Regions from separate parts of the Streptomyces sp. URMC 129 genome, predicted to be linked through region 2. Evidence: predicted binding sites of a transcription regulator. Region 2 holds the regulator's gene; the other holds the start of a gene.
The links. Region 2 encodes HspR, which represses chaperone genes until heat shock. Its sites were predicted from a motif close to TTGAGNNNNNNNNNCTCAA; they were not measured.
Positions count from the first base shown of each region.

Region 1: the regulator HspR is predicted to act here: its motif matches at 2,680-2,698, upstream of lon (endopeptidase La).

Region 1 covers NZ_JBPQTQ010000015.1:30,790-35,064, forward strand. Annotated here, with positions in the region: gene ACSNOC_RS05265 (PPOX class F420-dependent oxidoreductase) at 1-190, opposite strand, end outside; gene lon (endopeptidase La) at 258-2,657, opposite strand; gene ACSNOC_RS05275 (helix-turn-helix domain-containing protein) at 3,247-4,164, opposite strand.
Region 2 covers NZ_JBPQTQ010000069.1:23,690-27,964, reverse strand. Annotated here, with positions in the region: gene grpE (nucleotide exchange factor GrpE) at 1-129, shown strand, start outside; gene dnaJ (molecular chaperone DnaJ) at 172-1,353, shown strand; gene ACSNOC_RS15935 (heat shock protein transcriptional repressor HspR) at 1,360-1,809, shown strand; gene ACSNOC_RS15930 (phosphatase PAP2 family protein) at 1,859-2,515, opposite strand; gene ACSNOC_RS15925 (trypsin-like serine peptidase) at 2,688-3,479, shown strand; gene clpB (ATP-dependent chaperone ClpB) at 3,581-4,275, shown strand, end outside.

The sequences.
Region 1 (4,275 bases), on a different contig from region 2:
GACTCTTCGCGCGCTCGGGGTAGGTGGCGACGACCAGCCGCCCCTCGGCATCGACGCCGCAGGTCACGGGGGACCCCTGCGGGGAGCCGTCCGCCCGCCGGGTCAGCAGGATCGCGCGGTGGCGCGCGCGGACGAAGTCGAGCAGCCGGGGCTTGTCGACGCTCGTCGTCTTCGCGATCGAAGGACTCATGGCGCAGCAGACTACGCGCCCGGCCGGGCGCGCGGCGCGGTGCCCCGAGCCCCGGCGCGGGGCGGGGTCAGGCCGCCGCGACGACCGCCTCCGTACCGGCCGGGGTCAGGGCCAGCTCCAGCACCTGGCGGACGTCCGTGACCGGGTGGACGTCCAGCGTGTCCAGGATCTCCTTGGGCACGTCGTCCAGGTCCGGCTCGTTCCGCTGGGGGATGATCACGGTCGTCAGCCCCGCCCGGTGGGCGGCGAGCAGCTTCTGCTTCACGCCGCCGATCGGCAGCACCCGCCCGGTCAGCGAGACCTCACCCGTCATCGCCACGTCGGGCCGCACCTGCCGGCCGCTGAGCAGCGAGGCCAGCGCGGTCGTCATGGTGATGCCCGCGCTCGGCCCGTCCTTGGGCACGGCGCCCGCCGGGACGTGCAGGTGCACGCCGCGCTCCTTCAGGTCGCCCACCGGCAGCTCCAGCTCGGCGCCGCGCGACCGCAGGTAGGACAGGGCGATCTGGCCGGACTCCTTCATCACGTCACCGAGCTGACCGGTCAGGGTCAGTCCCGCGCCGCCGGTCTCCGGGTCGGCCAGGGACGCCTCGATGTAGAGGACGTCGCCGCCGGTGCCGGTGACCGCGAGACCGGTCGCCACGCCCGGCACCGCCGTACGCCGCGCGGCCGGTTCCTGCGCCGCCTCGGGCGTGTGGTGCGGGCGGCCGATCAGGTCCCGCAGCTTCTCCTCGGTGACCCGGAACGGCAGCGTGACCTCCGCCAGCTCGGCGCGGGCCGCGATCCTGCGCAGCAGCTGGGCGATGGTGCGCTCCAGGCCGCGGACGCCCGCCTCCCTGGTGTACTCGCCGGCGAGCTTGCGCAGCACGCCGTCCTCGATGACGACCTCCTCGCCGGTCAGCCCGGCGCGGTCGAGCTGCCGGGGAACGAGGTGGCCGCGCGCGATGGTGACCTTCTCGTCCTCGGTGTAGCCGTCGAGGCGCACCAGCTCCATGCGGTCGAGCAGCGGCTGCGGGATGGCCTCCAGGACGTTCGCCGTGGCCAGGAACACCACGTCGGACAGGTCGAGTTCGACCTCCAGGTAGTGGTCGCGGAAAGTGTGGTTCTGCGCCGGGTCGAGGACTTCGAGCAGGGCGGCGGCCGGGTCGCCCCGGTAGTCGCTGCCGACCTTGTCGATCTCGTCCAGCAGCACGACCGGGTTCATCGAACCGGCCTCCTTGATGGCCCGCACGACCCGGCCGGGCAGCGCGCCGACGTACGTGCGCCGGTGGCCGCGGATCTCGGCCTCGTCGCGGACGCCGCCGAGGGCGACGCGGACGAACTTCCGGCCCATGGCGCGCGCCACACTCTCCCCGAGGCTCGTCTTCCCGACGCCGGGCGGCCCGACCAGGGCCAGCACCGCGCCGCCGCGCCGGCCGCCGATGACCCCGAGACCGCGGTCGCCGCGCCGCTTGCGGACGGCGAGGTACTCGGTGATGCGGGCCTTGACGTCCTCCAGGCCCGCGTGGTCGGCGTCGAGCACGGACTTGGCGCCGGGGATGTCGTAGGAGTCCTCGGTGCGGGTGTTCCACGGCAGTTCGAGCACGGTGTCGAGCCAGGTGCGGATCCAGCTCCCCTCGGGGCTGTTGTCCGAGGCCCGTTCCAGCTTGCCGACCTCCTTCAGGGCCGCCTCGCGCACCTTCTCCGGCAGGTCGGCGGCCTCGACGCGGGCGCGGTAGTCCTGGCCCTCGTCGGCGGCGTCGCCGTTGAGCTCGGCCAGCTCCTTGCGCACGGCGTCGAGCTGGCGGCGGAGCAGGAACTCGCGCTGCTGCTTCTCGACTCCGTCCTGGACGTCCTTGGCGATGGTCTCGGCGACGTCCTCCTCGGCGAGGTGGTCGCTGAGGAGCTTGATGGCGAGCCGCAGCCGCTCGACGGGCTCGGTGGTCTCCAGCAGCGTCAGGCGCTGCTCGGCGGTGAGGAAGGGGAGGTAACCGGCGTTGTCCGCCAGCAGGCCGACTTCCTCGATCTGCTGCACCCGGTCCACCACCTGCCAGGCGCCGCGCTTGCGGAGCCAGCTCGTGGTGAGCGCCTTGTACTCCTTGACCAGCTCGGCGACCGCGCCGGGCAGGGGGCTGGGAACGGTCTCCTCCACCACCGTCCCCTCCACCCACAGCGCGGCGCCCGGCCCGGTGGTCCCGGAGCCGATGCGGACCCGCCGCAGACCGCGGACGAGGGCACCCGGGTCACCGGCGGCCAGCCGCCCGACCTGCTCGACGCGGCCGAGCACGCCGAACCGGGCGTACGTCCCGTCCACGCGCGGCACGAGCAGCACCCGGGGCTTCTCCCCCCGCGCCGCGGCAGCCTGCGCCGCCTCGACGGCGGCCCGCACCTCGGAGTCGGACAGCTCCAGCGGAACCACCATCCCCGGCAGCACCACCTCGCCGTCGAGAGGCAGGACCGGCAGGGTGAGCACCTCGAACGATGAAGTCATGACCTCTCCCTAGGCAGGCATGTTGAGTTACATCGACTCAATGCTGGGAGGGAGAGGGTTGTTCCCGGCCCCCGGCGCTGTTCGCTGTGAGCGATCACCGCCGGCCCGGGCCCACCGGATACAGCACGAACCCCCCATCGGTTAGTCCCGCCGGGCGGCACCGGAACAGAAGCGGGGCCCCGTACCACCGGGGCTGACCGGGCCTCGGGCCCGACCGCCACCGGGCGGACACCGGACAACCCCGCCCGAGGAGGCACCGGAAAGCCCGCCACGACACGACACCGCCATGCGCGACGACGGCCGAACCACCGCCGGAGTCCGCCCCGGACAGACCACCAACGGGCGGACACCCCCGCCCGGGGGCTGACCGGGCATCCGGCCCGTGCCGCCGCGCCGTCACCGGATCGCTTCGGGAGGCCGCCACGACACGCCGCCGCGGGCGGCGGCGACCGACCGCCCCGCAGGTGTCCGCAGCCGGCGGAGTGCCAACGCGTCCCACGGTGACCGGCATGGCCCACCGGCACCGGCACCGCCCTCACGAGGCCGCCGCCGAGCGCGCCCGAGCAGGGCGGGGCGGGGCAGAGCGGGGCTACGTGTCGCGGCGGAGGCGGTACAGGAAGTCGCGGGTGGCCGCGGGGGCTTCTGCCTCGACCACCAGGCGGTTCATCGTGTGGCGGTACTGCTCTATCTCGGACGGCTTGTCCGGGTACACCCCGCCGGTGAGCTGTTCCAGGTACACCACGTCCGGCAGCTCCCCGCCCGGCGGGCGCAGGACCGTGATCGGGCCGCAGATCGCCGCGTGGCCGCCGACCGTGAAGGGGACGACCTGGATCGTCACGTGGGGCAGCTCCGACACGTTCAGCAGGTGGTCGAGCTGGCGCCGCATCAGCCCGGCGTCACCCATCGAGCGGCGCAGCGCCGCCTCGTCGATCACGACCCACAGGTGCGGCGGCTGCGACCGGTGCAGGATCTGCTGGCGCGCCATCCGCAGCGCGACGCGGCGTTCGATCCGGTCGCGGGTGTCCTCGGGGCCGAGCGTCAGCAGGGCGCGGGCGTACTCCTCGGTCTGCAGCAGCCCGGGGACGAACTGCAGCTCGTAGCCCCGGATGACGACGGCGGTCTGCTCCAGGCCGAGGTAGACGTTGAGCCAGCTCGGCACCACGTCGTGGTAGACGTGCCACCAGCCGGGGGTGTTGGACTGCCGGGCCAGGGCGAGGAGGGTGGCGCGTTCGGACTCGTCGGTGACGCCGTAGAGCGTCAGCAGGTCGGCGACGTCCCGGGTCTTGAAGCCGGTCCTGCCCATCTCCAGGCGGCTGATCTTGGAGTGCGAGGCACGGATCCGGTGCCCGGCCTCGGCGCCGGTGATGCCGCGGGCCTCGCGCAGGCGGCGCAGCCGGGCGCCGAGGATCATGCGCGGGACGGTCGGCCCGCTCTGCTGGAGGTCGAGGTCGCGCGTCGTTCTGGAGCCGGAACCGACGGCATCGTTCACGCTCAGATTCAGGCCCATGTACGCTCCCCTGCCGCCACTGAGACCGCCCAACTGTACTAGATCCCTTTCCCGCCGCAACGGGTCGGACAACACCCGTTGAGCCGGGGCTGGTCACCTGGCGCCCGCGCT
Region 2 (4,275 bases):
CGCATCGGCGAGCGCACGATCCGGCCCGCCCGGGTCGGCGTCGCCGAGCCGCAGCCGGGCAAGCCGGCGGATCAGCAGGACGAGAACGCGTCCGAGAAGGACGACGGCGGTGGCCCGGACGAGGGCTGACGTGACGCGTGACCGGAGACAGCGGAAGGAGGGACGCCGGGGATGAGCACGAAGGACTTCATCGAGAAGGACTACTACAAGGTTCTCGGCGTCCCGAAGGACGCGACCGAGGCGGAGATCAAGAAGGCGTACCGCAAGCTCGCCCGGGAGTACCACCCGGACGCGAACAAGGGGGACGTCCGGGCCGAGGAGCGCTTCAAGAGCGTCTCCGAGGCGTATGACGTGCTCGGTGACGCCCGGCGGCGCAAGGAGTACGACGAGGCCCGCGCCCTCTTCGGGAACGGCGGCTTCCGGCCGGGTCCCGGCGGGGGCGGGCAGTTCAACTTCGACCTCGGCGACCTCTTCGGCGGCGCCCAGCCCGGCGGCCCCGGCGGTCCCGGGGCCGGCGGGTTCGGCGGCGGCCTCGGGGACGTCTTCGGCGGGCTGTTCAACCGGACCGGTCCGGGGGCGCGCACGCAGGCGCGCCGCGGCCAGGACATCGAGTCCGAGGTGACGCTCAGCTTCACCGAGGCGGTGGCCGGGGCGACGGTTCCGCTGCGGATGTCGTCCAGCGCCGCCTGCAAGGCGTGCTCCGGGACCGGCGACAAGAACGGCACGCCGCGCGTGTGCCCGACCTGCGTCGGCACCGGGCAGGTCAGCCGGGGCGGCGGGGGCGGCTTCTCGCTCACCGACCCCTGTGTGGACTGCCGGGGCCGCGGGCTGATCGCGCAGGATCCCTGCCCGGTGTGCCGGGGCAGTGGCCGGGCGACCAGCTCGCGCACCATGCAGGTCCGCATCCCGGCCGGTGTGGAGGACGGGCAGCGCATCCGGCTGCGCGGCAAGGGCGCGCCGGGCGAGCGCGGCGGGCCCAACGGCGACCTGTACGTGGTGGTGCACGTCGACGAGCACCCGGTGTTCGGCCGGCGCGGCGACAACCTGACCATCACCGTGCCGGTCACCTTCCCGGAGGCGGCGCTCGGCGCGGAGATCCGGGTGCCGACGCTGAGCGGACCGCCGGTGACGCTCAAGCTGCCGCCGGGCACGCCCGGCGGGCGCACGATGCGCGCCCGCGGCAAGGGCGCGGTCCGCAAGGACGGCACCCGGGGCGACCTGCTGGTCACCATCGAGGTGACCGTGCCGCGCGAGCTGGGCGACGAGGCGAGAAAGGCCCTGGAGGAGTACCGCGCCGCGGTGGAGGGCGAGGATCCTCGCGCAGGGTTGTTCGAGGCCGCGAAGGGAGAGTAACGAGAGATGGACGGCCGGAACGGACACAGCAACCCCTATGAACTGACCGACGAGTCTCCGGTGTACGTCATCTCGGTAGCGGCACAGCTCTCCGGGCTGCACCCGCAGACGCTGCGCCAGTACGACCGGCTGGGTCTGGTCTCGCCCGACCGGACCGCCGGTCGCGGCCGGCGGTACTCGGCCCGGGACATCCGGCTGCTCCGCGAGGTGCAGCGGCTGTCCCAGGTCGAGGGCATCAACCTGGCCGGCATCAAGCGGATCATCGAGCTGGAGAAGCAGGTCGCCGCCCTGCAGGCGACGGTGGCCGAGCTCCAGCAGGCCGTGGAGGGCGCCGCCACCGCGATGCGCCAGCGCGAGGCGCAGGTCCACGCCTCCTACCGCCGCGACCTGGTCCCGTACCAGGACGTCCGCCACTCGGCGGCCATCGTGGTCTGGCGTCCGGACCGCCGCGGCTGACCGCCGCCGGCTCGGCCCGCGCCTGTGCTCACACCCCGGTCGGCCGTGCTCACACCCCGGTCGGCTCTCGCGCCGGGGCCGGCGGCCGGCCCAGGGCGCGGGCCAGCGGGGGCAGGAACAGGCAGGTCAGGATCGTGGCGAAGAGCCAGCCCGCCAGGACGTCGGTCGGCCAGTGGACGCCGAGGTAGATCCGGCTGAAGCCGACCGCGACCGCCCAGGCGGCGGGGAGCGCCACCGCCAGGACGCGGGCGGCCGGGCGGCGGCAGTGCGGCAGCAGCGCGGCGGCCAGGCCGATCGCGGTCAGTGCCGAGGTGGTGGTGTGGCCCGACGGCATCGCCGGCCCGTTGACGTGCATGACCCAGTCCTCCACCGGCGGGCGCGCCCGGCCGACCGCCGTGACCAGCCCGTACCGCACCAACTGCCCGCCCACCAGGGCGGCGACGCCCGCCAGGGCGCCCACCCACCAGGCGCGGGAGACGGTCAGCGCGCCCGCGAGGGCGGCCAGCACGTACGGCACGCCCCGGTTCCCGGTGTCGGTGATGAAGCGGAGGGTGTCGGTCCAGCCCGGCGTGCGGTGGTCCAGCGCCCAGTCGTGCAGGGCGGTGTCGATCGCCAGCGGGTCGCCGCCCCCGGCGGCCACCACGGTGATCAGCGCGGCCAGCAGAACGGCGGCGGCCGAGGCGGCGAGGTAGCGGCGCGGTGGCATGGTTGGGGATGGTATCCGTTCCGCCGCTTTTCAATCGTCGGTCCCCGCCCCCGGTCCCCGCCGCGGCCGGGTGACGGAGCGCCATCGACGGCCCGTCAATGCCGGGGTGCGCCGCACCCGTTCGGCGGAGGGTGACTGGACATGCCGGACCGCTGCTCACAGGGTGGTCCCTATGCGTCTGGCCCGTCTCCCCATACCCGCCGCCGTCGCCGCCGTGCTGCTGGTGGTGGCCGCGCCTCCCGCCGTCGCCGCCGAGCCGTGGGAGGGCGGCGCCGTCTCCACCGTGGGCAAGCTGATCTGGGACGCGGGCGGCGGCCGGCTCGGGCTGTGCTCGGGGGCCGTGGTCGACGCGCCCAACGGCAGCGTGGTCGCCACCGCCGCGCACTGTGTGCGCACCCGCGAGCAGCCGGAGCCGGCGGACGAGGTGTGGTTCGTCCCCGGGTACGACCACGACCGGGACACCTGGCGGGACGAGGCGTGGCGGGTCGCCTCGTTCCACACGCCCGACGCGTGGGACGTCACCCGCGACCCGGCCGAGATCCTGCCGCACGACTACGCGTTCCTCACCCTCGCCGAGAAGGACGGCCGCACGGTGCAGGAGGCGCACGGCGCGAACCGGCTCGCCTTCGAGCCGGTGCGGGAGGGGGATGAGGTGGCCGCGCTGGGGTACCCGGCGGCGCCCCCGTACGACGGCGAGTCGCTGCGGTACTGCGCGGGCGAGACGGACGTGCTGACGGCGCAGGAGGCGCAGCAGCCGAACCGCGGCGGACTGCTGCTCCAGGACTGCGACATGACCGCCGGTTCGAGCGGCGGCCCGTGGCTGCGGGACTACGACGCGGGCACGGAGTCCGGCACGCTGGTGGCCGTGATGTCGGTGGGCAGCGGCGACGGGATGGTGGTCGGCCGGCCGTTCCCGGAGGCCGCGCGGGAACTGCTGGCCACGGCGGGATCCAGGGAGCCGTAACCCTCCGGAGAGCGGCTTGAGTGGAATAGACTCAACTTATCGTACGTTGGATCTAGCAGGCTTAGCTCTCAAGACCATATGCTTACGGAGGAGATGGCCCAGTGAACGCCGAGCTGACCAACAGGAGCCGGGACGCCATCAGCGCGGCCAACGACCGCGCCCTGACCGGCGGCCACCCCGACATCACCCCCGCGCACCTGCTGCTGGCCCTGCTCACCGGCCAGGACAACGAGAATCTCCAGGACCTCCTGGCCGCCGTCGGCGCCGACCAGGCCGCCCTGCGCTCCGGCGCCGAGCGGCTGCTGTCCGCGCTGCCCCGCGTGCAGGGCGCCTCCGTGGCCAAGCCGCAACCCAACCGCGAGCTGCTGGCCGTTCTGGCCGACGCCGCCCAGCGCGCCAAGGAGCTGGGCGACGCGTACATCTCCACCGAGCACCTGCTGATCGGCCTGGCCGCCAAGGGCGGGCAGGCGGGCGAGCTGCTGACCGGTCAGGGCGCCGCCGACAAGAAGCTGCTGGACGCCTTCCAGACGAGCCGGGGCGGCCAGCGCGTCACCACGGCCGATCCCGAGGGCACGTACAAGGCGCTGGAGAAGTTCGGCACGGACTTCACGGCGGCGGCCCGCGAGGGGCGGCTCGACCCCGTCATCGGGCGGGACCACGAGATCCGGCGCGTGGTGCAGGTGCTGTCGCGCCGCACGAAGAACAACCCCGTCCTCATCGGGGAGCCCGGCGTCGGCAAGACCGCCGTCGTGGAGGGCCTGGCCCAGCGCATCGTCAAGGGCGACGTCCCGGAGTC